Regions from separate parts of the Candidatus Clostridium eludens genome, predicted to be linked through region 3. Evidence: riboswitches for the same ligand, from Rfam matches in the RefSeq annotation. Region 3 holds a riboswitch; each other region holds the start of a gene.
The links. A riboswitch is a leader RNA that binds a small molecule or an ion and turns the genes downstream of it on or off. The one in region 3 is predicted to bind S-adenosylmethionine.
Positions count from the first base shown of each region.

Region 1: another riboswitch for S-adenosylmethionine. It lies ahead of nifH (nitrogenase iron protein); the one in region 3 lies ahead of ACJDU8_RS12580 (nitrogenase component 1).
Region 2: another riboswitch for S-adenosylmethionine. It lies ahead of metA (homoserine O-acetyltransferase MetA); the one in region 3 lies ahead of ACJDU8_RS12580 (nitrogenase component 1).

Region 1 is NZ_JBJHZX010000021.1:42,879-53,698, forward strand. It holds gene ACJDU8_RS14425 (ABC transporter ATP-binding protein) at 1-214, shown strand, start outside; gene ACJDU8_RS14430 (hypothetical protein) at 325-510, shown strand; gene ACJDU8_RS14435 (ABC transporter permease) at 619-1,731, shown strand; gene ACJDU8_RS14440 (ABC transporter permease) at 1,756-2,520, shown strand; gene ACJDU8_RS14445 (leucine-rich repeat domain-containing protein) at 2,618-3,994, shown strand; gene ACJDU8_RS14450 (transglutaminase-like domain-containing protein) at 4,304-6,535, opposite strand; gene ACJDU8_RS14455 (DUF58 domain-containing protein) at 6,558-7,214, opposite strand; gene ACJDU8_RS14460 (AAA family ATPase) at 7,694-8,629, opposite strand; SAM riboswitch class I at 8,841-8,944, shown strand; gene nifH (nitrogenase iron protein) at 9,210-10,028, shown strand; gene ACJDU8_RS14470 (nitrogenase component 1) at 10,131-10,820, shown strand, end outside.
Region 2 is NZ_JBJHZX010000030.1:30,108-40,927, reverse strand. It holds gene ACJDU8_RS18015 (electron transfer flavoprotein subunit alpha/FixB family protein) at 1-282, opposite strand, end outside; gene ACJDU8_RS18010 (electron transfer flavoprotein subunit beta/FixA family protein) at 284-1,087, opposite strand; gene ndk (nucleoside-diphosphate kinase) at 1,287-1,688, opposite strand; gene ACJDU8_RS18000 (hypothetical protein) at 2,035-2,280, opposite strand; gene ACJDU8_RS17995 (hypothetical protein) at 2,485-2,868, opposite strand; gene ACJDU8_RS17990 (hypothetical protein) at 3,034-3,525, opposite strand; gene ACJDU8_RS17985 (YhgE/Pip family protein) at 3,864-6,032, shown strand; gene ACJDU8_RS17980 (YhgE/Pip family protein) at 6,050-8,206, shown strand; SAM riboswitch class I at 8,291-8,396, shown strand; gene metA (homoserine O-acetyltransferase MetA) at 8,544-9,458, shown strand; gene ACJDU8_RS17970 (trans-sulfuration enzyme family protein) at 9,530-10,708, opposite strand; gene metK (methionine adenosyltransferase) at 10,809-10,820, opposite strand, start outside.
Region 3 is NZ_JBJHZX010000017.1:68,824-79,643, reverse strand. It holds gene ACJDU8_RS12595 (ABC transporter permease) at 1-935, opposite strand, end outside; gene ACJDU8_RS12590 (ABC transporter substrate-binding protein) at 959-1,963, opposite strand; partial or broken gene ACJDU8_RS12585 (O-acetylhomoserine aminocarboxypropyltransferase/cysteine synthase family protein) at 1,988-3,315, opposite strand; SAM riboswitch class I at 3,476-3,581, opposite strand; SAM riboswitch class I at 4,076-4,176, shown strand; gene ACJDU8_RS12580 (nitrogenase component 1) at 4,332-5,804, shown strand; gene ACJDU8_RS12575 (nitrogenase component 1) at 5,807-7,135, shown strand; gene ACJDU8_RS12570 (hypothetical protein) at 7,341-7,760, shown strand; gene miaB (tRNA (N6-isopentenyl adenosine(37)-C2)-methylthiotransferase MiaB) at 7,906-9,261, shown strand; gene mutS (DNA mismatch repair protein MutS) at 9,280-10,820, shown strand, end outside.

The DNA of each region.
Region 1 (10,820 bases), on a different contig from region 3:
TCATAGTATTGAAGAAGCAATATTCCTTGCAGATAGAGTTGCAATTTTATCAACTCATCCTGGTTCCATAAAAGAAATTATAGATGTAAATTTACCAAGACCTAGAAAGCTAGGGGAGATAAAACATACACCTAGATTTAATGCTCTAAGTAATAGAGTTTGGGAACTTCTGCATAATGTTAAAAGTAAAAATGAAGCTAAAATAATAAATTAAAGTCATATGTGCAGATAAATTTAATATTTAGAAAGTAATTAACTAAAGAATTAGTAAATGTGTTTACAACTATGCCATACTGGAATGGGAATTTGGAGGAGATAAAAAGCGTGCTTGAGGGGATTGAGCTTAAAATTGATATACTTTTTGAGAATAAGTTAGGTAGAGTAGGTAAATGGAACGTTATACCTAGAAGTGAAATACAGCAGCAGGAATATGGGCATAAAAATAGAACATTGGTTTTCGGCAGCAGTTGGAAAGAGAGCACGCTTATAATATCGTACTTGAATTTATAGGTAAAGTGTATTTTTCCAACTTTGTCGAAGATAAGAATTACTGTACAAAATTTTATTTACCACATAAATAATTTTAAAATTTATTTACAAAAAGGAATGATAGTTATTATGAGCAGAACGACTAGAAATTACAGTTATTACATTTGGAGATATAGTGGGGTAGTAGTACTTTTATGCTTGTGGGAAATATTACCTAAAATAGGATTTTTTAATCCTCAATTTATTCCACCTCTTTCTAGGGTTTTAGGACAGATTTACATTTTATGGTTTAATAATGCTTTATTTACAAATATCATGGTAAGTTTGTGGAGGGTTTTGTTAGGGCTCATCATAGCATCTATTATTGCAATACCTATTGGGTTATTACTGGGCGGTTGGTTTAGTGAAATTGCTGACCTAATGGATCCACTTTTTAGAATATTTGGTCAAGTAAATCCCTTTTCATTACTGCCTATGTTTATACTATTTTTTGGAATAGGTGAAACTGCAAAACTAGCAGTGGTTGCCTGGGTATGTATATGGCCAATTTTATATAATACTATATTAGGGGCCAGAAGTGTTGACAAACTTTTAATAAAGGCTGCCCGTTCTATGAAAATATCCAACTGGCAATTATTTAAAAAAGTAATATTGCCATCGGCAGAGCCTTCAATTTTTGCTGGACTTAGAGTAGGAACAGAAATGTCATTTTTTATGCTTATTGCAGCAGAGATGATAGGTGCCAGTGCAGGATTAGGATGGCTTTTTCATAATTCTGCAATGAACAATCAAATTCCTAGAATGTACTCAGCTGGACTATTCATTGTAGCTCTTGGTTTCCTATTAAACAGATTTTTAATATATATTCAAAATAAACTATTTTTTTGGAAAGAAACAGAACATGGTTTTAGTTTTGCTAAATGGAAAAAAGTAAATACTAAATTTCATAAAAATCAGATTGCAATATTAGCCATACTGGCAGTTGCAATTATAGGAATTGGAAGTTACGAAGTTAATTATGCCAATACTACAGAATTTAGCAGTCGATTTAGTAACAGCAATGCTGAGGGGCATATGGATATGAAAGGTAACATGAAAAATATGAATATGGAAGAAGACAATAAAAAGAGCTCTGAACATATGGATATGAAAAAAGACAATAAAAAGAATTCCGAGCATATGAATATGGAGATGAAAGAAGATGGGGGAAGTAATTCTGAACATATGAATATGAAAAAATAATGTTTCTTTTAAGGAGGCATGTTCATGAAGAAAAAAGATAATGTTATTTATAAATTTTTAATTATATTTATATTTATTTCAATATGGGAAATTAGCAGCAGGTTAGGAATAGTAGATCCTCAATTTATTCCATCCTTTTCTAGTGTTATAACATCATTATGGAATATGATTTTTTTACAAAATTTCATGTTAAATGTTGGTATAAGCGTAGAAAGAGCGTTGCTGGGATTTGCTGTTTCCATTGTGATTGGTATACCGCTAGGATTTTTACTTGGAGGATGGTTCCCTAAACTGGATTTAGTAACAGAACCTGTTATAGAAATTTTTTCTCAAATTAACCCTTTTTTATTGTTCCATGTTTTTATTTTAATTTTAGGCATTGGAGAAGAAACTAAAGTAGCAGTAATTGCATGGACTTGTATATGGCCTATAGTGTTTAATACAGTTTATGGCGTTAGAAGTATAGATTCTTTAATATTAAAAGAAGCCAGATCTTTTGGAATTGGAAGAGTGAAACTATTTTATAAAATAGTAATACCATCAAGTTTACCATCAATTTTTTTAGGACTTAGATTAAGTGCAGGGTATTCATTTTTTATGCTTATTGCAGCTGAAATGATGGGCGCTAGTTCAGGATTAGGATGGTTACTGTTAACTTATCAGCAGATTTATGATATAAAAAGACTATTTGCAACGGCTGTTGTTATAGCTTTCCTTGGATTATTTATGGATATTTTAATAAAGTTTATTCAAGATAGGTTTGTAGTTAGTGGAGAAAGTAGATTGTAAAATTTTTACAGGTTTATAATTATTGAGAATAGATTTTAATTCTTTGAAATATAGAAAAATAACAATATTATTATGTATATTTAGGGGGTGGTACAGATTGAGCAGTATTAAAAAGAAAATAGGTTTGATTGTTATTATCTTATTTATTGTTAGCATATATTCTATTTATAAAGGTGTTACTGGTAACAAAAATTATACGTCAGTAGCAAATGAAAAATATGTTAAAGTATCATCGGTTAATTTTGATAGAACTATATATAAGCTAACTATAGGAAATACATATATTCCAAATAAAACTATATTACCTAACAATGCGACAAATAAAGCAGTAACATGGTCATCATCAGATAAAAATATAGTAGAGGTAGATGATGATGGAGTGATATCAGGTGTGCACACAGGAACTGCAAAGATTACGGCAACTACTGTAGACGGACATAAGACATCTACTTGTACTGTAACTGTAGCTGATCATGAGCCTGATGATACAATAATCACCTTTAAAGATAAAAATTTGGAAAACAATATAAGATATAGTATTCACAAGTCAACAGGTGATTTATATAAAAGTGATGTTAAGAATATTATAACATTATTAGCAAGTGGGCAAGATATAAAGGATATAAGTGGAATTGAAAACTTGGTTAATTTGCAAATGATTAATCTTGGAAATAACCAAATAAGTGATATTACTTCATTAAAAGGATTAACTAATTTACAAACCCTTTATCTAGATCATAATGAGATAAATGATATAAATCCACTTCAGACGTTAACTAAATTACAAACTTTGGGTTTAAAAAATAACCAAATAAGTAATATTAGTATATTAAAGGAACTAACTAATTTGCAGACTCTTGCTTTAAATTTTAATAAAATAAATGATATAAGTTCTCTGAAAGGATTAACTAATCTATATAGTATTGATTTACAATCAAATAAAATAAGTGATATAAGTTCTTTGAAAGGATTAACTAATTTACATTATCTTTATGCAGAATCTAATGAAATAAGCGATGTGAGCGCATTGAAAAGTTTAACTAAATTACAGAATCTTAGTTTGCAATCTAATAAAATAAGAAATATAAGTAGTATAAAAGGATTAAATGAATTAAATAGTCTTATTCTGTCATATAATGAAATAAGCGATATAAGTGCGTTAAGCGGATTGACTAATTTGCAATTTGATCTTGATTTGCAATCTAATAGAATAAGTGACATAAGTCCATTAAAAAAATTAACTAAATTACAGAATCTTTCTTTAAGTTCTAATAAATTAAGTAATTTAAATTCATTGGCAGCATTAGCTGATCTGCAGTTTCTGGAATTGAAAAATAATGAAATAAGTAATATAAATCCATTAAAAAAAATGTCTCATTTAGAGTATCTTTTTTTACAGGGTAATAAAATTAGTACTGATGATCAGAAAGCATTAAAAAAAGCTTTATTGCAGTTAAAAAATATTTATTATTAAAATACGAAGTTTTTTAATTAAAGTAGTATATATTCTTTCCATGGGAAATATGTTTGTAAAATGAATTTTATGTTTAAAGTTGAGTAGTTACACTAGAGGCTTATTGCCCAATTTTTTAAGTGGTAATGTAAGTTTCTAGTGTTTTGCATATAGAAATAGATATTTTAATGCAGGTTCTTTTTTAGAAAATAAAAATAATGATAAAGATAAATTACGCGAACAATATGTAGAAGTATGGCCCAGCTTAGCTGCACCATACTTCTTAATGTTATTTATTTTTATTTTTCAAAATAGAAAACTTTTAAATTTTTAAAGGAGCATATAATATTTAAAAGCATTTGAATTGTTTTTTACTGTTTCTTCTACAGTTACTATGATAAATTTTTTATTAAGATCATTTTTCATATTTTCTTTATTTCCGTATATTTCTTTGTATACAGTCTCTACTAGTGATTCAATATCCAATTTGTCCTTTATTCTGAAAGCAAATTCCCTATCAGTTTCACAAGGCTGTTTCACTATATTTATTGTTTTTAGTCTTCTTAATATAAAAGTATATAATGGTATAGTGGATTCACTGTGGATTACTTTTTTAAGAATAAGTTTTCTCTTTAAGAACTTAATTAGAATATATAAAATTATTATACAGACTATTATGATGATGTAATTGGAATTTTGAAGTTTTTTAATTAAATTCACGGTATTGATTTTTTTCTTCGAATTATTTTGCATTTTTTTAACAGCAGGCTTCTTTGTTGCAGGAGGTGTATTTATCTGACTACTATTACTTGGTTCCTCTGATTGTTTTTCTTGTTTCATATTTTGAATATTGCTTTTTGTAACAGTATTTTCTAGGTTTAAAGGTTCACTTTCATTATTGGGAGTGGTTTCTAATATTGTCCATATTCCCTTGTCCATAGAGGTAAGCACTTCTGCCCAAGCATGTGCATCAGATGACCTTAAAACATATCTTCCTTTATAATCCTTCTCATCACTGATTCTAAAACCTTCTACATATCTGGCAGGTATACCTATAGCCCTGCATAACATAACAGCAGCCGTAGCAAAAGACATACAGTATCCACGCTTTTCATCAAATAAAAAAAAATCTGCATAATCCGAGGAGGTATCATTTGCATCAGGTTGTAAGTCATAACTATAATTATTAAGTAGATAGTTTTGGATGAGTTTCAATTTTTCAGTATTATTAGAGGCTTTTGCAGTTATTTTATGTGCTAATGTATTTACTCTTTGGGAACTAGTAAAATTCAGAGCATTATCAATTATGCCATAATTAGTATTATTATTAGTAATATTTTCATGAATGTTATTTATATCGTCTTTATATTTTGATTTATAATAATCTTCAAAGGTTTCTATATCATCGTAATCATAAAACTTTATAGTGTAATTGGACTGATTTTGTCCTGTTAAATAGTTTTCGTTATCATACATGGTAATATATGAATTTCTTTTGGAAATTACCTTTGTAATGAAATTAGGTGATATCATAACATTGGAAAAATTATTACTTAAATTTTCAATTGAAAGGGTTTTTATTTTAGTTCCATTTTTCTCATTGTGGTTAATATTTTTTTTGACAAGATTATTGTTATCTATTAAATTTGGTATATTATCATCTATTAACTTAGGTACATCTAATGTCCCATTACCTATTATTATTGGCAGCTGTACATTTTCTATCCATCTATTATAGTTATAACTGTAATAGACCTTTGTTCTCAAATAATGTGGTACATCTCCGCTTATTAGTGAGAGTCTGGCCCTATTCATCTGTAGTTTTTTTCCTAAAAATGATATATATCCTTCATTTATTCCAATAGTAGAAACATTATAAAAATCATCACTGCTATTGAAGATTTTATCAAACTTATATTGAGCTAAATCTGTATATTTACCAGATCTATAGGGTACAAAGCTATATGTAATACTGGAAAGAACAATACATATTATTAAATAATAAATGATTATAGATTTGCTGTAATTTTTTTTGGCTTTTTTGCCAAGTTTACATATGATAAAATTTATAAAAGTCAAAAAAATATATAGTGGTAAAATGAATTTTACAGCCCTGTTAAATTTTATCAAATCATATATCAGCAGTACCAAAGTATTCACTAATGTCACTACTGCTCCTAGGTTCAATTTAAATAAAATCAAATAACAAAATGTTACTCCTGGTATTATTAAAACATAGAATGGAAAAATCAATGAAAAATTTACGGTTGAATTCATGATAGTCAAATTATCTATGTTTATTGCTGAATCCATTAAATTATAAACTAATGACATAAAATAAGAATATTTATAAATTACTATACATATAGCTGATATAACAAATATGGCTAATAGAAATAAAAAAGCTTTCTTATTTTTAATATAATTTACAATCTCAAATATTACTAAAGTTATTATAAATAACAATATTATTTTTATGTAGGAAATGTCCACAACAATATATGCTTTAATAATTAAAATAATAGGTAATATCACATTTATTATAGCCATTGGAATATACATTTTCTTCAATATATCACTTCCCTTAAACAGTTACTTTAATTACATCTACATCAATACGGGAAAGAAGGTTTTTCATTTTGGCGGAAACATCTAAAAGGGTAAAAATAATTAAATTTTTACAATCTATTTTTATTTTAGCAATGGTTTCTAAATCTTCAGATAATATTGTATTAGTTATAATAAATATAGTTTCATAATTTTCATCATTTTGTGTCGTATTTTGTAGTACCCTATTAAAAAAATTGTCCCTTCCCATGCTCCTATGCCTTAGATAATAGGATACAACAGAAAAATAATCCTCTGGGGTTTTTAATTCTAAATTGAAAATTTCCAAATTTTCAATACTTAAATAAATGGTTTCATTTTTCCACAACAAGTATTTGATTATAGATAGCGAAAAAGAAACTAAATTTTCATCTGTCACATTATGAAGATTTTCTGTCATGGGTGCATAATCTGTCATATCTATATAAATGCGGATGTTCTGTTTTTTTATAGAATCAAATTTTTTTACATATAAATTGTTTCTTTTGGCACTTATTTTCCAGTGTATATTTTTGAAATTATCTCCTAATCCATATTTATCAACAGATGAATAAGTGTCTGGTTCATGTAAAGCCATATTATTTTTTGAGAAGTTATATATACTATCTATAATATTTTGAATTTCTATTGGCAATTTTACATCTCTTGGATAGACAGTTACAGTAAATTTACTCTTAAAATTTATTTTTCTTGAGGATATCAGAAATACATCCTTCACCTTTAGAAAATAATTTGTTGAATTATAAATACCTCTGGAAGTCAATTTAAAATTTAATTGAACTTCAAGTTTCTTAAAAGGTAATAAGCTTAAACTCTCATTTAATTTTTCCTCTGTATTAGAAAAAATTAATATAAAGTTTACATAAGGATATAAAAATAAACTTCTATTATACAAATGTAAATAAATTTTTAAATTCTCACCCACAAATTTTTTTTTATTTTCTGAATTTAAGTTAACTGATATATATTTTTTTAAGAAAAGTAATGAAATGAATGAAAGCAATAACATTGATAAAAATACTAGAAGTAAAGAATTAACTATTTCTTTCCCATAAAAATAATGAACTACGATTAATAGGGCTAAAGTAATCAAAAATGAATTTTTAAATTTTATCATGAATATTTAATGTTTGGTACGGATATTTCTTTTATTATATTATCTATAATGGTAGAAACATCTGTACCCTTAAATTTTTCTTCTTTTGATAATATTACTCTATGGGAAAGTACTTTCTTTATATTTTCTTTCACATCATCTGGAATTACATAGTTTCTTTCATATATGTATGCAGTTGCCTGAGATATTTTTAACAATGCAATAGAAGTCCTTGGTGATGCTCCCAAAAACAATTCGGTGCAATTTCTTGTCTTATGGACTATATCAACTATAAATTTATATATTCCTTTACTTACATGCACATTTGTAACCTGGCTTTGGTGCTGCTTTAATTTACTAAGTGTTATAACAGAGCTTATGCCGTTTAGTGGATTTTTACTTCTAGTAGAAAGCATTTTTATCTCTTCATCTTTTGTAGGATATCCTAAAGATAATTTAATCATAAATCTATCCAGTACTGCTTCGGGTAATGGAAAAGTTCCGGTATATTCTAGAGGGTTTTCTGTAGCTATTACTATAAAGGGCAGCTCTAATGGATAGGTATTATTTCCATCAGTAACCTGACATTCCTCCATTACTTCAATTAATGCACTTTGAGTTTTAGGTGAAGTTCGGTTTATTTCATCTGCCAAAATCATATTTGAAAAGATTGGTCCTTTTTTAAAGTCAAATTCACAGCTTTTTGGATTATAAATAGAAACTCCAAGTATATCAGAAGGCAATATATCTGGTGTAAATTGGATTCTATTAAAATTTAAGTCCAAGCTTTTACTTAAAGCCTTTGCCAGCATAGTCTTCCCAACACCAGGAATATCTTCAATAAGCACATGGCCTTCTGCTAAAATTGCCTTTAACATATCCAGAACCACTAATTCTTTGCCAATTATAACATTGGATATATTTTCTATGACATCTTCTATATCTTTCCTCAAACTAAACTCCTCCTACTGCCATCATCCTAATTTTATTAATATAATAATACTATAAAAATAATATTACAAGAAGCCAAAATTGTACTTTAGGGGTATTTTCATATTACTTATTGAAGTTATAAAAATTAACTATTGACAAAAGAACTAAAAAATTGTATAGTACTATCAATAAGTAAAAGTACATTATTTCAATTAAAATTCAATATAAGATTTCTTATCAAGAGAGGCGGAGGGACTGGCCCTATGATGCCCGGCAACCTGAATGTTATTTATTCAATGGTGCTAATTCCTGCGGGGTAACCTGGAAGATGAGATATTAAGAATGATTTAAACTTCTTACATTTCATCTGTAAGAAGTTTTTTATTGTATAATATTAATTTCGATACCTTAGTTGACCAGACGCACTGGAGACTAAGTTAACTGAGTTTTACTCGGTTTACTTGGTCTTTTTTTATATTTAAGTTATGCAGAAAGGATATAAATGAAACTAGGCTGGTGGTGACCAGTGAATTTTTAACACCTGAAGAAGCCAGAGATAAATTTAATAATCATATTTTCAATTTGAGGAGGAACGTATATATGAGACAAGTGGCAATTTATGGAAAAGGTGGAATAGGTAAATCTACAACTACACAAAATTTAACAGCAGGATTAGCTGAAATAGGGAAAAATGTTATGGTAGTTGGTTGTGATCCTAAAGCTGATTCTACTAGACTTCTTTTAGGGGGACTTGCACAAAAGACAGTTTTAGATACTTTAAGGGAAGAAGGAGAGGATGTAGAATTAGATTATATAATGAAGACGGGCTTTAAAGGAATAAGATGTGTTGAATCTGGCGGCCCAGAACCAGGTGTAGGATGTGCAGGAAGAGGAATAATTACATCTATAAACATGCTGGAGAGGTTAGGAGCATATACTGATGACTTAGACTATGTTTTTTATGATGTATTAGGCGATGTTGTGTGTGGAGGCTTTGCTATGCCTATCCGTGAAGGAAAAGCCAAAGAAATATATATTGTAGCCAGTGGTGAAATGATGGCACTTTACGCAGCAAATAATATATCAAAAGGAATAAAAAAATATGCTAAAAAAGGTGGAGTAAGATTAGGTGGAATTATTTGCAACAGCAGAAATGTAGACAATGAAAAGAAATTATTGGAGACTTTTGCAAAAGAATTAGGCACTCAGCTAATTTACTTTGTTCCAAGGGATAATGTGGTCCAAAAAGCTGAAATTCACAAACAGACAGTAATACAGTTTGATTCTGATGAGAATCAGGCTGCTGAATATAGATCTCTTGCAAAATCCATAGAAGAAAATGAATTGTTTGTAATTCCAAAACCTATGAGTCAGGAAAGACTTGAAGAAATATTTTTAGAGCATGGACTTATAGATTAAATAACGTGGGTTCGGCTGAAGTTTACGTGATAAACCATGTAATATAAATGCTTATATAAGATAATGGATTTCATATGTATAGAGAATAGAAAGGATGATACAATGTCAAAAAAAACAATAAATCTTAACTTGACGGAAGTAGAAAACCGAGAGACGAGATTAGGAACTATAACTGCTTGGGATGGTTCGGCAACTGAGTTGTGGAAGGAATCAAACTATGAATTGAGAAGTCAAAGAAAACATGATGGTTGTGGAAAACAGAAAGCTTGTCGGTTGTGTGAATTAAATTCACCGTTGAATCAACAGACGATGTGTGCTAATGCTATTGTTGAATGTCAAATAGGAAATATTACAGACTGTGTACTTATTCAGCATGCTCCAATTGGATGTTCGGCAGATAACCCTTGGTTTAATCTTGCCTTTAACATGGGACTTGGAAGAAGAAATAAACCACCACAGAATTTACAGATTTACAGCACAAATCTTTTGGAAAATGATATGGTTTTTGGTGCTTCGGATAAACTAAAACAAACAATACGAGATGCAAAGGAACGTTTTAATCCTAAGGCAATTTTTATTTCCATGGCGTGTGCTACTGCTATTATAGGTGAAGATATAGAGAGTGTTGCAGAAGAGATGGAAAAAGAAATTGGAGTGACAGTTATTCCCTTACATTGCGAAGGATTTCGATCAAAACACTGGAGTACTGGATTTGATATTTCACAGCATGGAGTTTTACGTCAAATAGTAAAACGTAAACCTGAAAAGCAAAAAGATTTAATTAACATCGTA
Region 2 (10,820 bases), on a different contig from region 3:
TTCAGGTTTAATGTTTTTTATTAAATTTTCCAAGTTGATTTTATAAACTAATTCTTCTGGTTCATTAAATGCATCATCTTCTATGTAGAATACCTTATCTGCCCCTCTGTATATGAGTTCTTTTGCATCAATTCCTTTGGGAGCTAAGAGTGAAGCATAAACAGGGGCATTTAACTTATTTCCAAGTTCTTTAGCTTTTCCAAGAAGTTCATAACTTACTTTATGAATTTCTCCATTTATATGTTCTACAAATACTAATATTCCCCTATATTTTCTTTCCATGTTATTCCTCCAGAACTTTCTTTTTTTTGAATATATCAATAAGTTCATTTTCTGCTTTAATTAAATCTACTTCTCTATAAATTTTACCTTGTCTTTCTATTATCTCAGGGATTTCTATTTTCTTTACCTTTGTAGGTGAACCTTTAAAACCTACTGAATCCCTACCTGAATATTTTTCCAGTTGGTCAAACTCAATAACTTCTATATCAGACTTTCTGGCCTTCATCTTATTTTTAAAAGAGGGTAATCTAGGTACATTTATATCTTTAGTAACTGTAATTAAAGCAGGTAACTTCATACTTTTTAAATAAGTTCCTTCCCAAATTTCTGAAGAAACCTCCACATTATTTTCATCTACTCGTTTAATTCCATTTACATAACTTACATGGGGTATATTCAAAAATTCTGCAACTTCCGGTCCAACCTGACCTGTATCTCCATCTATAGTTTTCTCCCCTGCAATTATTAAATCATATTGACCAATTTTTTTGATTGCCCCTGCCAATATAGAAGCTGTAGCCCTAGTATCTGAACCAGCAAATTTTATATCACTAACAAGTATTCCATCCTGTGCACCTCTTGCAATACATTCCCTTAAATTTTCTTTTGCACTTATAGGCCCCATACTTAAAGCCGTGACCTTAGCAGTAATTTTTTCCTTTATCTGGATTGCTGTCTCTAATGCATTTAAGTCAAAAGGATTAATCTGTGTGCCTGCAGATTTACGGTCAATAACTCCTTTTTCTCTATCAAATCTTACTTTTTCCATTTCCGGAACCTGTTTTATTAGAACTATAATATTCAACAGCAGTCCCCCCTTTCTTCTTTGTTTTTTATATTTTTTCATATCTTACATTGTAATGTATTCTTATTCAAAAATTATAACATATTGCAATTTACGCAGCAATTAAGCTACTTACAATTCACAAAAGCACCCAATTCTATAGAATTGAATGCTTTACCGAGTGACTCTTAAGTTATAGATTTTAGATAAGTTGCAAATTTTAGTTTGAAAACCATATTTCTATTTCACGTTTAGCACTTTCCAGGCTATCTGAAGAATGAACTGCATTTTCAGATTTTGATATACCAAATTGTCCTCTTATAGTTCCAGCCTCTGCATCTAAAGGATCTGTAGCCCCATTTATTTTTCTCACTAGCTCTATGGCATTATCTGCTTCTATAATTAAAGCACAAATTTCACCTCTTGTGATAAAATCAATGAGTTCTTGAAAAAATGGCTTACTTTTATGTCCACTATAATGTTTCTTTGCAACTTCTATAGATGGTTTTATTAGCTTTAAAGCCGCTATATGAAGTCCTTTTTTCTCATAAATAGATATTATTTCACCCATTAATTTTCTTTCCATTGCATCTGGTTTTATAAGCACTAATGTTTTTTCCATCACATACCACCTACTTACAGTAAATTTTCACAGCACATATTACATTATGTATTATGCAGTTTTTATTAATTTGAAAATAATATAAAATTATATGCTATAGTTTTATATTATTCCTATAAATTAATTTATACAATAAAATATAAAGTTTGTCTCTATTTTTTATGAATTTCTATAGAATATAAGTAAATGAATACACTTTTTATGAATCATTTTAAAAATGGCCAATGGCATGAAAATTCCCTAGAATCCATCACATTTAAAACTTCCCATACTTTTAAATGTGATGGATCTTTTCAGATAAAAGATTTACTAAATTATTCTACAATGTCTTGTATATTTATTTTGGTTACTGTTTACCTTTATTTTGTCTTGACTGTTGGTTTAACCTTTTAGTCTCTTCTAAACTAGCATTACCTATGCCACTAGTAACGCCTGATGTTATATTTTGTCTTGACTGCTGGTTTAATTGTCTAGCTTCTTCAATACCCTCAGTAGCATTTACTGTAGAGTTTGTAAAATTTGATGCATTTCCTTTTTTAGATTGCTGATTTAATTTCTTTGCTTCTTGTAAATTTTTATCATTAATATTCATAATTTTATTCTCCTTTCATGCCATAATTCATAGATCTATAAGTTACAATCTAATCGCTTTTAGATTACATTTATATCTTGCCACTGTTCTTTTTATTTATACTATAATATAATTTACAACATAAAAATTAATCCCTATGTTTTACAAACATAGGGATTGCTAATCAATCTAAAAGAGTTCCCTGAGGAACTCTTTTTATTGAGTTTAAATTAATAAATATTCAAAAGCTTTATCTACATAATCGTTGTAAGAATTACTATTATTAAGTATATATATTCCTGACTTTTTAGCACTATTATTTTCACAATATCTAACTTTATATTTATTTTTATAAATAAATATATTTACACTTCTACCATTATTAGAGTTTAACTCAAATTTTTCTCCTGTGATATCCCAATTTATAATATTATTACAAATTCTAATAGTATTTTTACTTTCATCAATTTCTATGTCCGAATTTTTTACACAGTACATGTTTAATACATTTTCCATTTCAGCCGCAAAATTATTAATTGCACTTAATGCCTTTTCCTTGTCAATCGCTTTACAGCATAAATCATAAGCAAATTTTTCTTTCCAATCCATCAGTAAACATCCCCCATATTTTTGTTTTAATTAAATTATATAATCTTTTTTCAAATATTGAAATAACATAATTGATTTTTTCACATTTTCTATATAATAAAACCTATATTATATGTTTGATATTTACTGACTTTAGATAAAAAAATAAAACTTTTTTATGTTTAATCAGTCTTTATTAATTTTTTCATTATCCTCTACACTAATTTCTTCATTAATCTTTTCTATAGTTTCACTTTGCTGTGATGTTTCTTCATTTTGTAAAGCTTCTACATCTCCTACTTCAATAACATTTTGATCCAGAATACTTTCTTCAGTATTATCTTCAGCATTATCACTACACTCATAAACTTTAGTTAAATATTTTGAAAATTTTCTATTCACTATACCTATGCCCATTAGAATAACTGCAATTCCGCCGTATACACCTATTGGCTCAAATATTCCAGGCAACAATTGAGATGGTATTAATTGTTGAAGTACAACACTAGCAGAATACCCTTGAGCTACATATTGATTCAAAGTTTTTCTAAATAATATAATATTATTCACTAATAATGCAATTCCAAGCAGTGCTGTAACTATCCCAGCAATGTAAAAAACAATTGAACTAGAAAATCTTCCTGATTTTTTAGATACATTTTTACCTTTAAATTTCATAATAATTTATCTCCCTTTCTGCCTTAAAAGGCCATTTAATACTAATTTGCACTAATGAATACTTTTACATACTACTAAATAGTTATTACATTTATGTGTCAATATTGTTAACAATTTATAACTAGTACTATAACCATACTACCAAAATTTAAAACTATATGAATAATAAATAGAAATTATAGAAGAATAAATATATATAATAACTAGTAAGTTTCTTTTGTTTAATTTATTGACATCAATAAAAAAAAGATGTTTAATTATATTACTGACTAGTCAGTAATATAATTGTATAAATTACACATAATTATGAAACAGCATAGTTACAGGAGTGTTGAAATATGAAAAGAAATATTATGAAAATATTTAAAAGAGATATGAGAGGTATTATTAAAAACCCAATAGCACTTTTAATTATTACAGGATCATGTATTATTCCTTCTCTATATGCATGGATAAATATAAAAGCTGTGTGGGATCCTTATGCAGCCATTAGAACCAGCACTATTCCTATAGCAATAGTTAATAATGATAATGGGACAAGTTTTAGAGGTGAAGAGTTAAATGCAGGAAATAATATTGTAGACAATTTAAAAGCCAATAAAAAACTTGGGTGGAAATTTGTTAATTCTAAAAATGCCAATATAGGCATTTTAGATGGAACCTATTATGCAATGATAGAAATTCCAAAAGATTTTTCCTCAGATCTTGTAAGTATACTTTCAGATAATCCTAAAAAACCAGAGATTATTTATAAAGTGTATACAAAAAATAGTCCACTAGCATCTAAAATTACTGACTCTGCCAAAAACACCTTGATAGATTCAATAAAGTCTAATTTTATCTATTCTGTTAATAAAACCCTTTTTTCTTTTTTAAATACAGTTGGAAAAGATGCAGATAAGAACAAGGAAGATATTATTAATTTAAAAGATGGCATAATAACCTTAAATGACAATATAGATCTTATAACATATGTGCTTGAAAATATAAAAAATAATTCAAATAACTTAACTTCAATACTAACTGAAATGAAAACTGATATTCCCTTAATGAATTCAGGAATAGATATTCTATCACAAAATGATGAAAACAATAAAAATTTTATAGGCTCAATTCAGCCTTCACTGAATAATTCTTTTGACAATATTGCAGTTAACTTGGAAAACGCAAGAGGTGATATTTATAGAACTCAAGGCTTAATAAGCAATTTGAATTCCTTAATCTCAAAGGCAAATTCCTCAAGTGTAGATTCTACTGTAGATAAAATTGGATATGAGTTAGATATACTAATTAATGAAATTAATCCAATTATAAATTTTCTGGATAAAATTAATGATTTTAGCAATAACACTGAAGTATCAAATTTATTGAAATCCTTAAGAAATACACAAAATTCCTTAAAAGGTGAAAAAAACAACATAAATAACTTACAGCAGGAGCTTAATAGTACAAATGAAATTAATAAAAATATATTAAATTCCATGACAAATAATATAGCCAATATAAACTTGCAATTAATAGATGCACAAAATGAATATAATAAAAACACAAGGAGTATTTTAAATTCAATAGCTGGTAATCTAGCCAATTATACAAACAATACTTCTGCAATATTAAAATCTGTTCAAGATTTCAATAAGCAGGGAGGTAACTCCATGGATACTTTACTGCATGGAAGTGAATTAGTTACTATATATTCCGGAAAATTAGATAATAAATTTCTCCAATTCAAAGATATTATAAATAGATTAAGCAATCAGCTAAAACTGGTTACAAACAATGATATAATACAAATAATTACTATATTACAAAACAACCCGGAATTGATGGGAGACTTTATATCCAGTCCTTTTAATGTAAATGAAGAAAATATATACACAGTTTCTAATTTTGGTTCATCCATGGCTCCTACCTATACAGCACTTGCCATATGGGTTGGTTCTATTTTACTTGTAACATTATTAAAAACAGATGTGGCCCCTTTTAATGGAGATGAAAATTTAACTTTAAAAGAAAAATACTTAGGCAAATTACTGACTTTCTTAACCCTAGCTCTAATACAAGGATTTATAGTTTCATTAGGCGATAAAATTTTATTACATGTTCAAATGATAAATGTTTTTCTTATGATTATGGTTTCACTTGCCTCAGCCCTTACGTTTACAGTAATAACCTATACTTTAGTATCTATATTAGGGAATTTGGGCAGGGCTATTTCTATTATTCTTCTTATAATACAGATAGCAGGAAGTGGTGCAACTTATCCAATACAGCTTCAATCATTAATTTTTAGAATATTACAGCCTTTATTTCCGTTTACTTATTCAGTCAGTGGTTTCAGAGAAGCTATTGCAGGGCCCCTTATAGAAACTGTAGTTTTAGATTTTATAGCATTATTTTTGATATCAATATTTTTTATATTAATTGGCTTATTCCTTAAAGAACCATTACACAATAAGATCCATAAATTTCAAGTTAAATTCAAAGATTCAGGTATAGGAGAATAGCTCACGGGAGGTCACATATGAAAAATGTATTTAAAATATTAAAAAGAGATTTAATAAATATAATAAAAATCCCAGCAGTACTTATAATAATTTTAGGATTTTGTTTTTTACCCTCCCTCTATGCATGGATTAATATTAAAGCTTCCTGGAATCCTTATAGCCAGACTAATACCCGTAGGCTTCCCATTGCCATAATTAATGAAGATAATGGAAGCAAATTTAATGAAAAAAATATAAATATCGGAAATGAAATTGTTAAAGAATTGAAAAAAAATAAAACTATCGATTGGATTTTTATAGATGAATGGCAGGGAAATTACGGATTAAATACAGGAGAATACTATGCATTAATTGAAATACCTGAGGATTTTTCCAGTAAAATGTTAAGTCTTACAACATCAAGTCCTGAAAAACCTAGCATTATATACAGATCTAATGAGAAATTAAATGCCGTAGCTACCAAAATTACAGATTCAGCAAAAACTAATTTAATAAGCCAAGTAAAAAGCAACTTCATAAAAACAGCAAGTGAGCAGGTTTTTAAACAATTAAACTCTATGGGAAAAAAATTAGAAAGTGACAAGCCACAAATTGTACAATTAAAAGATACTATTCCTGAAACTATTTCCAGTATAAATGACATAAAAAAGTATATAGCAGAAATAAATTCTAATTCAGAAAACCTACAGCAATATCTAAATGCTCAAAAAGCTGATTTTCCTAAACTATTAGAACAAATTAACGGCCTTCAAAGTATTGTAGCACAAAGCAAATTGTTAGTTTTATCCACCAAACAAACATTGAATTCAACACAGAACAATCTGAACAACGATATAAATGAAATTCAATCACTAAATAACCAGATACAGGATCTCCTAATAAATTTAAATAATATAAATGTCAGTACCGATTTAAGTACTACTATAATAGACCAATTACTAAATTTAGACAATTCTTTAGTAAAAGAAATAAATACCACCCTAGAAATTCTTGAGTCTATTAATGATTTTATACCTAATAATGGAACAAGTGAGCTTATAGATTCACTTACTGGACTAAAAGGCTCAATACAAACTGAAAAAACATATTTAAACCAATTAAAAACATTAATTAGCAGTAATTCATCTAAAGACAGTATCAATTCAGTTATAAATGAACTTTCTACCTTAAACAATGAAATATCCATGAATGCAGTTTCTGTATCTAATGCTTTTTATTCCGATACCTACCAGGCAATGGATATTGTAGCTGACAACTTAACAAACAACTTAAATAATATAGATTCAATATTAGAATCAACAAAAATTCTTGTGCCACAATTAAATACACTGGCTAATTCAGGTATATTAAGCAGTAAAGCATCCTCTGACCAGGCAAATGCTTTAAGCAAAAAGTTGGAAGATGTTCAAAATAAGCTGAATGAATTAAGCAGTAAAATGCAAAATTTAAACGAACAAAATTTAAATGAAATAATAGAATTTATGGGGAAAAATCCAGATGAATTATCCGATTTGCTTTCATCACCAGTAAATGTAAAAAATATTGAAGTTTATAATTCAGGATTATTCGGTTATGCAGTAACACCTTTTTATACTACACTGGCAATCTGGGTAGGCATATTATTATTATCCTCCATATTAACACTAGACTGCAAAGATTTCGAAAATGAAAAAAAATTGGATTTAAAACACAAATACTTTGGAAAATTAAGTTTGTTTTTAATATTATCTTTCATACAAACTACTATTATTACCCTGGGAGATGTATATATATTAAAAGTTTACCCTCAAAATATGCCTCTTATGATGTTGGTGTCACTAGGCTGTAGTATTACATTTACAATTATAATATTCACACTGGCGTCAATACTTGGTAATATTGGCAAAGCTATTGCTGTAATAATTATGGTTTTTCAAATTGCAGGAGCCGGGGGACTTTATCCTATACAGACCCTTCCAAAAATATTTGGTACATTGGCACCATTTTGGCCTTTTACCTACGCTATAGATGGCTTCAGAGAAGCTATATGGGGCCCCTTACAGAAAAATGTATTTAAAGATTTTATAGCACTGGCTGTTTTTTCATGTGCATTTCTGTTTTTATCACTTTTAAAAAGACCTTTGCATAATTTAATAAAAAATTCAGAGCACAAATTTAGAGAATCAGGACTTTAAAGACCTATATAAAAATAGATTTGGCAAATTAATTATTGACAAAAAGGAAATTTTAGTATATCATATGGTGTAAAATCAAATTAAATCTTATCAAGAGCGGTGGAGGGACTGGCCCTATGAAACCCGACAACCAACATTTTATTAAAATGTATGGTGTTAATTCCAGCAGATTATTTCTGAGAGATAAGGAAAATAGTTTCAAATTGGTTTATCGTTAAAGTTATTTTTCTTATAGAAAAATAACTTTTATTTATTTTAACCCCATAATTAAAATTTGAATATTAGAATAATAAGATTTGATTGCCACTAAAACTATTATAATTTAAGGAGGGATTTTATGCCCATAAATATACCTAACAATCTTCCAGCCTCTACAGCGTTAAAAGCTGAAAATATATTTGTTATGAATGAAACTCACGCAACAAGACAAGATATACGACCACTTAATATAGTTATATTGAATTTAATGCCCCTTAAAACTGTTACTGAAATACAGCTTTTAAGACTACTTAGTAATTCACCGCTACAAGTTGATATAACTTTAATGTATTCAAAATCTCATAGTTCAAAAAACACTGCTGAAGAATATCTTATTAAATACTATGAAACTTTCGAAGAAATAAAAAACAGAAGATTTGACGGTATGATAATAACAGGTGCACCTGTAGAGAAACTTGAATTTGAAGATGTTGATTATTGGGAAGAATTAACTGAAATTATGGATTGGAGTACTACAAATGTTTATTCAACTTTATATATATGCTGGGGCTCTCAAGCAGGACTTTACCATCACTTTAAAATTCCAAAATATATTCTCAATAAAAAATTATCTGGTGTTTTCTCTCATACTGTTAACAGGGCTAATACTAAACTTTTTAGAGGTTTCGATGATGTATTTTCTGCACCACATTCTAGGTATACCTTTGTAAAAAGGGAGGACATCGAAAAAGTTCATGAACTAGAAATACTTTCTGAGTCAAAAGAAGCCGGTGTCTATATAGTGTCAACAAAAGGTGGCCGCCAAATCTTTGTTACGGGACATCCTGAATATGATACTTTAACATTAAAATCTGAATACGAAAGAGATATTGGACAAAATTTACCTATAGATATACCCCAAAATTATTTTCCCGACAATGACATAAGTAAACAACCAGTGGCAAATTGGAAAAGTCATTCCAACCTGTTGTTTTTAAACTGGCTTAACTACTACGTATATCAGGAAACACCTTATGATTTAAACAAACTTTAGCAGTATTTACAATAAAGTAAAAATAAAAAAGGCATTCATGCCTTTTTAATATTTACTTCAGATATAAAATTCTATAACCCACACTTTTCTAATGCTTGCTTTAAATCCCAAATAATGTCACCAGCACTTTCTAATCCTATGCTAAATCTAATATATCCTCCTCTAAATTCCTCTGGATAAAAATTAATCCGTTCATCGTTTGGACCGGTGTAAACAATTAAGCTTTCATCATGACCCAGAGAAACAGCTTGAATGATTAGCTTGAGAGAATTAATGAATTTATTATGGGTTTCAACGTCTGCTTTAAGTCCAAAAGAAATAATTCCTGAATACATCTTCATCTGTTTTTTAGCAATTTCATGCTGTGGATGGCTCTCTAGTCCAGGATATGCTACAAACTTTATTGATGGATTTGATTCTAAATACCTGGCAACCTCAAGTGCAGTTTCACTATGCTGTTTCATACGCAGAGGAAGTGTTACAACTCCACGCATAATCAACCATGCATTAAACGGACTTATAGCCCCCCCAAGATTAACCATTGCCTCGCGCTTTATTCTGTCCACAAGCTCCTTTTTTCCAATTACTGCACCTCCCATAGCATCTCCATGTCCATTTATATATTTTGTTAAACTATGTATAACAAGATCAGCTCCAAGCTGTAGAGGATTCTGTAAAAATGGAGATGCAAAAGTGCTGTCAACGCTTAATAAAGCTCCAATAGATTTTGCAATCTTAGCTATTTCCTCAATATCACTTACTTTAGTAGTAGGATTTCCTGGAGTCTCAATATGAATAAGCTTTGTATTTGGTCGTATTGCTTTTTTTATCTCTTCTAAATTAGAAGTATCTACAAGGCTTGCTTCTATTCCATATTTATCTGGTAAATATTCATTTAATAACCTATAAACTGCTATATAAGATACATTAGAACAAATCACATGCGCTTCCTTATTTAGAAAGGTAAAGAATACACCCGCCAGTGCAGCAACACCACTTGCAAGTACTACACAATCTTCTCCCCCTTCAAGAGACGCTAACTTTTCCTGAAGATATACCTGGTTGGCAGACATATTCCTGGTATAAAGCAGCTGATTTGCATCACTCCAATTTATAGAAGATGCATCTTCTGGGAGTCTGTAACAATTTGCCATAGTTATAGGACGTCTAATGGCTCCTGTTTCCTTGTCAATTCCGTTCCCTACATGAACACATCTAGTTATAAAATCACTTTTTTCTTCATTAATCATTTTTATATCTTCCCTCCAATTTATTTTATCATTGCATAATACTGCTTGAGGCAGTATTATGCAACTTAATAGTAGTTATTTTTAAAATCTCCACACATAATTAAAGACTGTT
Region 3 (10,820 bases):
TTTGACCACCCTTTGGCCCAATTTATATACCATCCTAAGCCTGCTTTTGCACCTACCATTTCAGAAACTACAAGTGTAGTAAAGGAGAGTCCTGTAGCAGTATAAATGCCTGTAAATATGGATGGCATGGCACCTGGTATGGCTATTTTAAATATTAAAAACTTCTCATCTGCTCCTAAAGTTTTAGCTGCTTCAAAATAAGACTTTGGTATATTTTCTACGCCCCCACAAGCCATAAAAGCTACAGGGAACCATACACAAAGCACAATCAAAAATACTTCTGACCATAGTGTAGATGGAAATATTATCATTACCACTGGTATCCATGCAACTGCAGGAACTACTCCTATAATTTTAAGTACAGGGAAAAACCAGTAATACCACTGCCTAAACCATCCCATTAGAATTCCTGTTACCAATCCTAGAATTGTGCCTATTATAAATCCTAGAATTAAAAGTCTTATGGAATAGGCCGTACTTATTAAAAGTGTAATTCGATCATCAACAAGTACCTGAACTATCTGGTCTGGACCCGGAAAAAATGGAAGCGGTAAAATATTGGTTTTAGTAGATAACATATCCCATACTGAAAATCCAATTCCTATGGTAAAATAAAATTGAGATTTGTGATTAATTTTTGCTTTTAGTTTTTCATTAAAAAATGAAATAATATAGCGTATTCCTAAAAATAGTATAAATAGTATCAGCATTATTCTATAAGGAATAACATTAACAACTTGAACTGTAGGTATAGAAAAACTCACGATTAAAGCTATAATGAAAGCTATAATCTGCAGAATTTGCCATGTATTTGATTTGGGTTTCCAATTTATTGTGTCAGGTACTTTAATTGGAACTACATTATCAGTGTTGATTGATGAAGCTTCTGATTTAAGCATAGTTTTTGAATCTACAGATTCACTTAAAATACTCATTTTAAGCCTCCCTACATTAATTTTTATTTGGCTGATACATCATAGTATACATCATCAGCAAATTTATCAGGATCTGTATCCTTTTTTAAGAATCCAGTTTTATTTAATTGCTTCACGAAATATTTAACATCATCTTTGGCAGCATCCGTAGTATATTCGAAATCATAGTTCTTGATAAGCTGAGTGACTAATTTTACATCAGTAGTTGATACGTATTTCTTATCCACTTCAATTTTAGCAGCTTCTTCAGGATTTTTTGCAATCCAATCATCTGCTGCTTTATAGGCTCTCACAAGAGCAGCAATTTTCTCTGGGTTATCTTTAATTTCTTTATTAGAAGCATATAAGAAACAACATGATTTTCCTTTGAATAATGGATCTTCTGCAATATCCGTTATTACTCGGTAGTTGCTATCTCGTTCAGCTAGTGTAGCAAATGGATCCCATGCTGCAAAAGCATCAACGTCACCCTTATCTACAGCTTTTGTTAATTGGTCAAGTGGGTAAGGTACCCATTGGACATCTGAGGTTGGATTGATGCCTGCATTAGCCAGTACAACGCTAGTGATAGCCATAGGTGTTCCACCTATTTCATCTACACCTATTTTCTTTCCCTTTAAATCTTTTGCAGTTTTTATTGGTGAATTAGGAGGTACAACTAATTTAATACAACCTTTATGCAGTCCGCCTATAACTTTAATATCAAGACCCTGTTGAACCGAAGGGAAAAATTGAAAGTCACCATTGGTAACAGTAAATTTTCCACTTGCAAGTCCAGTTTTTTGTTCTTCAAAAGTTCCACTTACAAGAGTTACATCAAATCCTTCCTTAGCAAAAAATCCTTTTTCTTTGGCTATGTAAGCTGGAGCACCGCACACTCCACCTCCAAGAGCCTGGATTTCCAGCTTACCGTATTTATATTTTTCCGTTCCCGTAGAAGAAGAATTGCTTTTTTCCCCACATGAAGAAAAGGTGAATACTGTTATAAGCATAAATATAACTATTGATATCTTTTTGAATTTTTTCATAATGACTCCTTTACATTCTTATATCTATAATGCTTTTGGAAATTTTTTTATAAAAGTTTTTTCAAATGCCTGATCTAAATCATTGATTAGATCTTCTGGATCTTCAAGACCTATAGAAAGTCTTATTGTATTATAAGGTATGTCTGAAATTTCTTTTTCTTTAGGTGTAAGCTCGCCATGTGTAGTCTTAGGTGAATTTATAATTAAAGATCTGGCATCACCTATATTAGTATGGTAGCTGAAAAGTTTTATTGAGTCTAAGAATTCATCTATTTGACTATCTGTACCTCTAATACCAAATGAAAAGACCGATCCGGCACCTTTCGGTAAATATTTTTCTGAGAGTTTTTTATAAGTGCTGGTGACTAAAGAAGGATATTTTATCCACTCCACATTGTCATTTTCTTGGAGATAGGCTATTATTTTTTTAGTGTTTGATAACTGTTTTTCTATCCTTTCAGATAAGGTCTCAAGTCCTAAAAGTACAAGATATGCATCAAAGGGGCTTAAGGCTGCACCAAAATAATTTAAATAATTTAGTCTTATCCTTGAAATAAACGGAAATTCAGGAAATACCTCGATAAAATTTCTTGGAGTATTGCCGGTACCTCTTAAAGTATAATAAGGTTCCAAAAATTGAGGGAATTTTCCATTGCCCCAATTAAATTTTCCACTTTCAAGGATTAAACCTGCAATTACATTTCCATGTCCATTAAGTGCTTTAGTAGCTGAGTATATAACAATATCGGCACCGTATTTTATTGGATTTAGAAGATATGGAGTAGCCAGTGTGTTGTCAACAATCAGTGGTATATTATGATCATGAGCTACTTTTGCAATAGTTTCTATATCAGCTACAATGGCATTAGGGTTGCTGATACTTTCTACAAATATGGCTTTTGTATCTGGCTTTATCTGTTTTGAAAGTGCTTCAGCATTATTTATGTCATGAAATTTGTCTATTTTAATACCTAGCTTTGGATATATTTTTTTTAGTCCATCTAATGTTCCTCCATATAAATAAGGGGTGGTAAGTATTCTACCACCATCTTCTGCTACATTGAGGAGTGTATAGGTTATGGCGGCCATTCCTGAACTTAATGCAATAGCTGCCGCAGCACCATCTAAAGCAGCTAAGCGCTTTTCTAATATATCTATATAGTGGGATTACTCAATCTACTATATATGAATCCTAATTCGGTAAATGACAGTAATTTTTGTGCTCTATCGGTTCCACCCAAGTCGAAAGCTGCTGTCTCATATATAGGTACTGACACGGAATGATTGTGTTCTTCAGAATTATAACCTCCTCTTATTTTTATTGTGTCGAATTTTAAACCTTCATTTGACATCATAAGACCTCCTTAAATAATTATTTGTATAAAAATAAGAGGTTGCATCCTAAATAGGATCCAACCTCCAGTTTACTGGTCAGCTAATCTATTCATTATTTTTATAAATATAAAAAAGTTGTTTTATAAGAAAAACAACTTGAAAATTTAAAAATTATTTTTCTTATCTTTCAGGATTCACCTGCTGGAATTGGCACCGTTAAATAAAATAAATTTGGGTTGCCGGGTATCATAGGGCCAGTCCCCTCCACCTCTCTTGATAAGATTTTACTAAATTAATGTAATTATAATACCCAATTTAAGTTTTTGTCAATGGCTAATATTTTAAATATTAAAGACAGCTGCAGATTAAGGATGAGTGATAATTTAAATTTAAGTTAATATGATATCATATAAAATGGGTTATTATTAATTTAGAAAGTAGGTATTTGTAATGAAAAGCTATCTACCAACTATATTTTGTTCTTTGCTAGTGATTTTTTTAGTTATGTTTTTATTATATGGCACAATAAAACATTCTATTGTTAAAGTTATAAAACACTTAAAAAATAAGAACATATTATAGCTACAATTTGAGTATTATAGCTACAATTTGAGTATACATTCTACATTATAACAATATAACATATGCAGTTTTAGGTAGAGACATTTAAATTAGATATTAAAAAGATATTATTGCCTTTGAATCATTTGCATATTGTTGACAAAACAATATATGTATAATATAATAAGTGTTAATTTAGTCTTTAATAAAATAATATTCTTATCAAGAGTGGTTAAGGGACTGGCCCTATGATGCCCAGCAACCTGAATTTGTTTCATGGTGCTAATTCCAGCAGGATAAATCCTGAAAGATGAGAAGGTAAAAAGTAATCAAACTTCTTATGGTTTCTCTGTAGGAAGTTTTCGTTTTTAAATAATATTTAGTTGACCAGATAGACTGGAGACTATGTACCATGCCTCACTTGTTGAGGCTGTGCATAGTCTTTTTTGTTAAAATTCTATAGGAGGTAATAATGTTGAGTATTAATATAAAATTACAGTCACCAGAGGTTGAAATTAGAGAGTCAAGACTTGGCTCCATTACAGGATTTTATGGGGATGCATCTGAACTTTGTAGTATGGCAAAAGAAGGCAGACTTTGTGACAGAAAACATTTTTTCAGTCAATGTCTAGGCTGTAGTTCAGGTAATGCATTGTGTCAATTAGTTATGATACAAGATGCAGTTGTTATAAACCATGCTCCAGTGGGGTGTTCTGCTGATTTTTCGGATTTTAATTTTACAAATAGGGTGGGCCAGATAGAAAGAAATATTCCCCTTAGAAACGCTAGGATATTAAGTACCAATTTAACTGAAAATGACACTATATATGGAGGAGGAGAAAAATTAAAGGCTGCCATAAAAGAAGCGTATGACAGATTTAAGCCTAATGCAATTTTTATAACAACTTCCTGTGCCTCCGGCATTATAGGTGATGATGTAGATAGAGTAGCTGAGGAAGCTCAGGAACAATTTAAAATTCCTGTTGTGTATATTTCTTGTGAAGGTTTCAAATCTAAAATTTGGACGACAGGTTTTGATGCTGCATACCATGGAATAGTGAGAAAAATAGTAAAACCACCGGTTAGAAAGAGAGAAGATGTGGTAAATGTAATTAATTTTTGGGGAAGTGATATTTTTACTGAATTGTTCGGGAAAATAGGCTTAAAACCCAATTATATAGTTCCATTTTCTACAATTGCACAATTGGAGAAAATATCTGAAGCAGCAGCTACTGTACAGATTTGTCCTACACTTGGGACTTATCTAGCCGCATCACTTGAACAGGAATACGGGGTACCAGAAGTTAAGGCACCGCCTGCTTATGGAATAGAAGGAGCAGATAAATGGTTTAGAGAACTTGGAAGAATAACAAAAAGAGAGAAAGAGGTAGAGGATTTAATTAAATCAGAAAAAGATAGGATATATCCGGAACTTGAAAGGTTAAGGGAAAAATTAAGTGGAAAAAGAGCCTATATTACAGCTGGTGCAGCCCATGGACACAGTCTAATTTCTCTTTTAAGAGATCTTAAAATGGAGGTTATAGGCTCATCCATATTCCATCACGATCCTTGTTATGATAATAAACTTGAAAGTGGAAAAAGTTTAGATCATGCGGTTAAAACTTATGGTGATATAAAACACTTTAATATATGTAATAAACAGGCATATGAGTTGGTGAATTCTCTTAATAGGCTAAAACCAGATATATTTGTAGCACGGCATGGAGGTATGTCTATATGGGGTGCTAAACTGGGAATACCAACATTTTTAATGGGTGATGAACAATTTGCACTAGGTTATCAGGGACTGATTAATTATGGTAATAAAATTTTGGATGTACTTGAAACTCCAGAATTCGTTAAAAATATTGCTGCCCATTCTAAGCTTGTGTACACAGATTGGTGGCTTAATCAAAAACCTGACGCTTTTTTGGGGGGGAAATAACTATGGTTAAATTGATAGAAGGGCCTAGACATTATTGTACTCTTGGAGCCCAACAATCTGTAATTGCAATAAAAGGAGGAATACCTATACTTCATTCTGGTCCTGGGTGTGGTGTGAAACTTTTTAGAGGACTTAGTACTGATTCTGGATATCAGGGAACAGGATATTCTGGAGGAGGAAGTATTCCATGTACTAATTCCACGGAAAGAGAAATTGTATTTGGTGGAGAAAGTAGGCTGAGAGAAGTTATTGATGGTACCCTTAAAGTATTAAAAGGGGAATTATTTGTAATACTCACTGGCTGTACGTCAGATATAGTTGGAGATGACGTAGGGCAGGTAGCAAAGGATTATAAAGATCAAGGAGTTCCCATAGTCTATGCTGAAACAGGTGGATTTAAAGGCACAAATTTTATTGGACATGAAATGGTAATCAAAGCTATAATTGATCAATTTATAGGAGAAAAGACTCCGAAGATTAAAAGTGGACTTGTGAATGTGTGGGCATCAGTTCCTTATCAAGATAGTTTCTGGGCAGGAAATTTGAATCAAATAAAGTATCTTTTAGAAAGCATAGGACTTGAAGTAAATATATTATTTGGACCAGATTCAGGCGGGGTAAAAGAATGGAGTACAATACCAGATGCTGAATTCAATCTTGTAGTTTCTCCCTGGGTTGGCATTGAAACTGCAGAATTATTAAGAAAAAAATATGGTACGCCGTATTTGCATTATCCCACACCACCTATAGGTGCCAGAGAAACAAGCAAATTTTTAAGGTCAGTAGCCAGCTTTGCTAAGTTGGATTCTGTAAAGGTAGAAAATTTTATTAAAAAGCAAGAAGATAATTTCTATTATTATTTGGAAAGATCCACTGATTTTTTTCTTGAGTTTAGATATAGTATACCTGGCAGATTTTTTAATATAACAGATTCTTTTTATGCACTTGGTATAAGTCAATTCCTGCTAAACGAGCTAGGCATTCTTCCAGGTGAACAGTATATAACGGACAATACACCAGAAAAATATCAAAACAATATAAAAGATCAATTTAATAAAATATCTTCTACCAGAAAATTTGAAGTGTTTTTCGAAGAAGATGACGGCAGGATACACCATAGACTTAGAAAATATAACCATGGTACTCATATTCCATTAATTTTAGGAAGTTCATGGGATAGAGATATAGTTAAAGAATTAAATGCTTTTGGAATAAATATAACTCTTCCTGTTATGCACAGGCTTGTATTAAATTGTGGATATTTAGGATATAACGGAGGACTTAGATTAATCGAGGATATATATGGAAATATATTAGAGACGTATAAATAGAAAAATTAGAGGCTATATTTATAAAAAATAGTAAAAATATAGCCTTGCTGTTTATCCCACCGCCTGAACCTGAAAATTACTTCGTTTGGAGACGTAATAGTTTACATTGACTGTAGTAGTTGCATAAATTATAATGAATAAAAATATGAAATTTGGTTGACTTGTTATTTATTTAAAAATATTTTATTATAAAAGGTGGAAGAATATGAAAGCTTTACTTGAAGAAAAATTTAATATTAAAGATGCAAAAATCTACAGTAGTAAACTGAATAATATATTAGAAAAAGACATAGGTGAAAATGAAAAGAAAAATGAGGAAGTAAATCATATAAAAACCTCATATATAAATTTTTTAATGGGGTTTTTTAGATTTAAGCCAGTTATACACTCAGGAGAAGGATTTTATAATATAATTTTAAATGAAGTTAATGTATATGGTGAAGGTGATAGCCTGGAGATTGCAAAAGAAAACCTAATAGATAGTATTATAGAATATATTAATATTTATACAGATAAAATTAATATATTTCATAAATTTGAAACTATAGAAAGGCAAGCTTATATGCTTAAGTTAATTCGCTGCAGCGGCAATAGAGAAAAACTAAAAAAGGAAGTGGGATTGTAGCTAAAATTATAATATATTTACATATGTAAATATTAACGATATAATTGTAGGGTATTATGGCATCTAAAAATAAATGCCACTAAATGAGTATTTAGTCTGGTATTTACTTTTAGATAACTAAAATTATAAAGTGGAGAATGAAAGAATGAATGGACAAAAGAGTCATACAGATAATATCCAAAATGAAAAAGCTTTTTTTATACAGACCCATGGGTGTCAGATGAATGAAGAGGATTCAGAGAAATTATCTGGAATGTTAAAAAAAATGGGATATAAAAAAGCAGAAGACAAATTTTCTGCAGATTTAATTATATTTAATACCTGTTGTGTAAGGGAAAATGCAGAGCTTAAAGTATATGGAAATTTAGGTGCTTTAAAAAAATTAAAGCTGCAAAAATCAGAACTTATAATAGCTCTATGCGGCTGTATGATGCAGCAAAAAGATATGGCAGAAAAAATAATTAAAAGATTTCCATTTGTAGATATAATATTTGGAACTCATAATGCTTATAAGTTCCCCGAATATTTGAATACAGTAAAGCAGCAAAATACATCTGTAATAGAAATACAGGATAAAGAGGATGGAATTGTAGAAGGAGTTCCAATAGACAGAGAAAGCAATGTAAAAGCTTTTGTAACTATAATGTATGGCTGCAATAATTTTTGTGCTTACTGCATAGTACCTTATGTAAGGGGACGTGAGAGAAGCAGAAACCCCGAAGATATTGAAAATGAGATAAAAGGGTTGGTTTCCAAAGGATATAAAGAAATTACCCTGTTAGGTCAAAACGTAAATTCTTATGGAAAGAACTTAAATCCAAATCTAAAATTCAGTGAACTTTTAAAAAGAATTAATAATATAGATGGAATTGAAAGAATCAGATTCATGACTTCTCATCCTAAAGATTTAACTGAAGACGTAATAGATGTGATTTCAGAGTGTGATAAAATATGTGAACATATACATCTGCCGGTACAATCAGGTTCTACCAGCATACTTAAGAAAATGAACAGAAATTATTCCAAGGAACAGTATTTAAATCTTGTAAGTAGAATAAGAGATAAAATTCCAGGAGTGTCTATAACTACGGATATAATTGTAGGTTTTCCTGGGGAGACAGAGGAAGATTTTCAAGGGACACTAAACTTGGCAAAAGAAGTAGAGTTTGATTCCGCATTTACATTTATATATTCCAAAAGGGAAGGTACTCCTGCCTATAAAATAGAAGATCAAATTTCTGATGATGTAAAGCATGAAAGATTTAACAGGCTTGTAGATGTAATAAATGAATCTGCTGCAAAAAAGAATAAAGTTTATGAAGGAAGAATAGAAGAAATATTAGTAGAGGGTCCTAGTAAAAATGACAATACAAAACTTATGGGAAGGACCCGAACTGGAAAACTGGTTAATTTTCAAGGAGATAAAGCTTTTATAGGAAAATTAGTAAAAGTTGAAATAACCAAAGCAACTTCTTTTTCGCTTTTAGGTAAGCAGATATGATGAAAAGGAGGAAATAAGGTGGGGCTAACTCCAATGATGAAACAGTATATGGAAATAAAAGAAAATCATAAAGACTGTATACTGTTTTTTAGATTAGGTGATTTTTATGAAATGTTTTTTGATGATGCTAAAATAGCAGCTTCAGAATTAGAACTAGTTCTTACAGGAAGAGAATGTGGATTTAAGGAAAAAGCTCCTATGTGTGGTATACCTTATCATGCTGCAAATTCATATATAGGAAGGTTAGTAAGTAAAGGATATAAGATAGCCATATGTGAGCAACTGGAAGATCCTACACAAGCTAAGGGTATTGTAAAAAGAGGAATTATTAAAGTAATAACTCCAGGAACCTATACGGATGCTACTTTTTTAGAGGAAAATAAAAACAATTATATAATGTGTTTGTACATAAATGATGAACATACTAATTGCGCACTATGTTTTGCGGATATATCTACGGGAGAGTTTAATTGTACAGACACTCCTTTTAATTTATCCGTAATTTTAGATGAAATATGTAAATATTATCCGAAAGAAATATTGATTCAACAGGATATAGATTCTACTATACTAAAGGGCATAGAGGAAGTTTTTAACGAATCATTTAGTAAATTAAATGAATGTTATTTCTCAAAAAATGAAGAAGAAATATTAAGCAAACAGTTTAAAGATTTGAATTTAAAAGAATATACGCCTGAAGCTATAAAATGCTGTGGTTCTCTTTTAAAGTATGTGCAGGAGACTCAAAAGACAGATCTTTCACATATAAATAAATTTCAATATTATAATATAGTAGATTATTTAACTATAGACAGCAATTCTAGAAGAAATTTGGAGATTGCAGAAAATCTCCGGGAAAATAAAAAAAAGGGTTCCTTATTAGGGGTTATAGATAAAACTAATACTTCTATGGGAGGAAGACAGCTTAGGAAATGGTTGGAACAGCCCTTGATAGATAAAAATAGAATAATTGAAAGATTGAATTCAGTAGAGGAAATTTCAAACAATATATGTTATCAGGAAGATTTAAGTGAGGCTTTAAAGAACATATATGATATTGAGAGATTAGTAGGAAAAATATCCTCAAAAAGTGTAAATGCAAAGGAATTAAATTTTTTAAAAAATTCTATAGAAAAAATACCTGATGTAAAATCTATATTGGTTAATTTTAAAACAGACTTATTAAAAAATATGTATGAAAATCTGGATGAATTAAAAGATATTTATTCATTATTAGATAAAGCTATAATAGATAATCCATCTATTTCCCTTAAAGAAGGTAACTTAATAAAAGAAGGATATAATAGTGAAATAGATAAGTTAAAAGTAGCAAAAATTAGGGGAAAGGACTGGATAGCTTCACTTGAAAGTAGGGAAAGAGAACTTACTAATATAAAATCTCTAAAAATAGGTTACAATAAAGTATTTGGATACTACATAGAAGTAACTAAAAGTAATTTGAGTCTGGTGCCAGAACATAGGTATATAAGAAAGCAAACCTTAGCAAATGCAGAAAGATACATAACTCCAGAACTAAAAGAGATGGAAGATAAGATTTT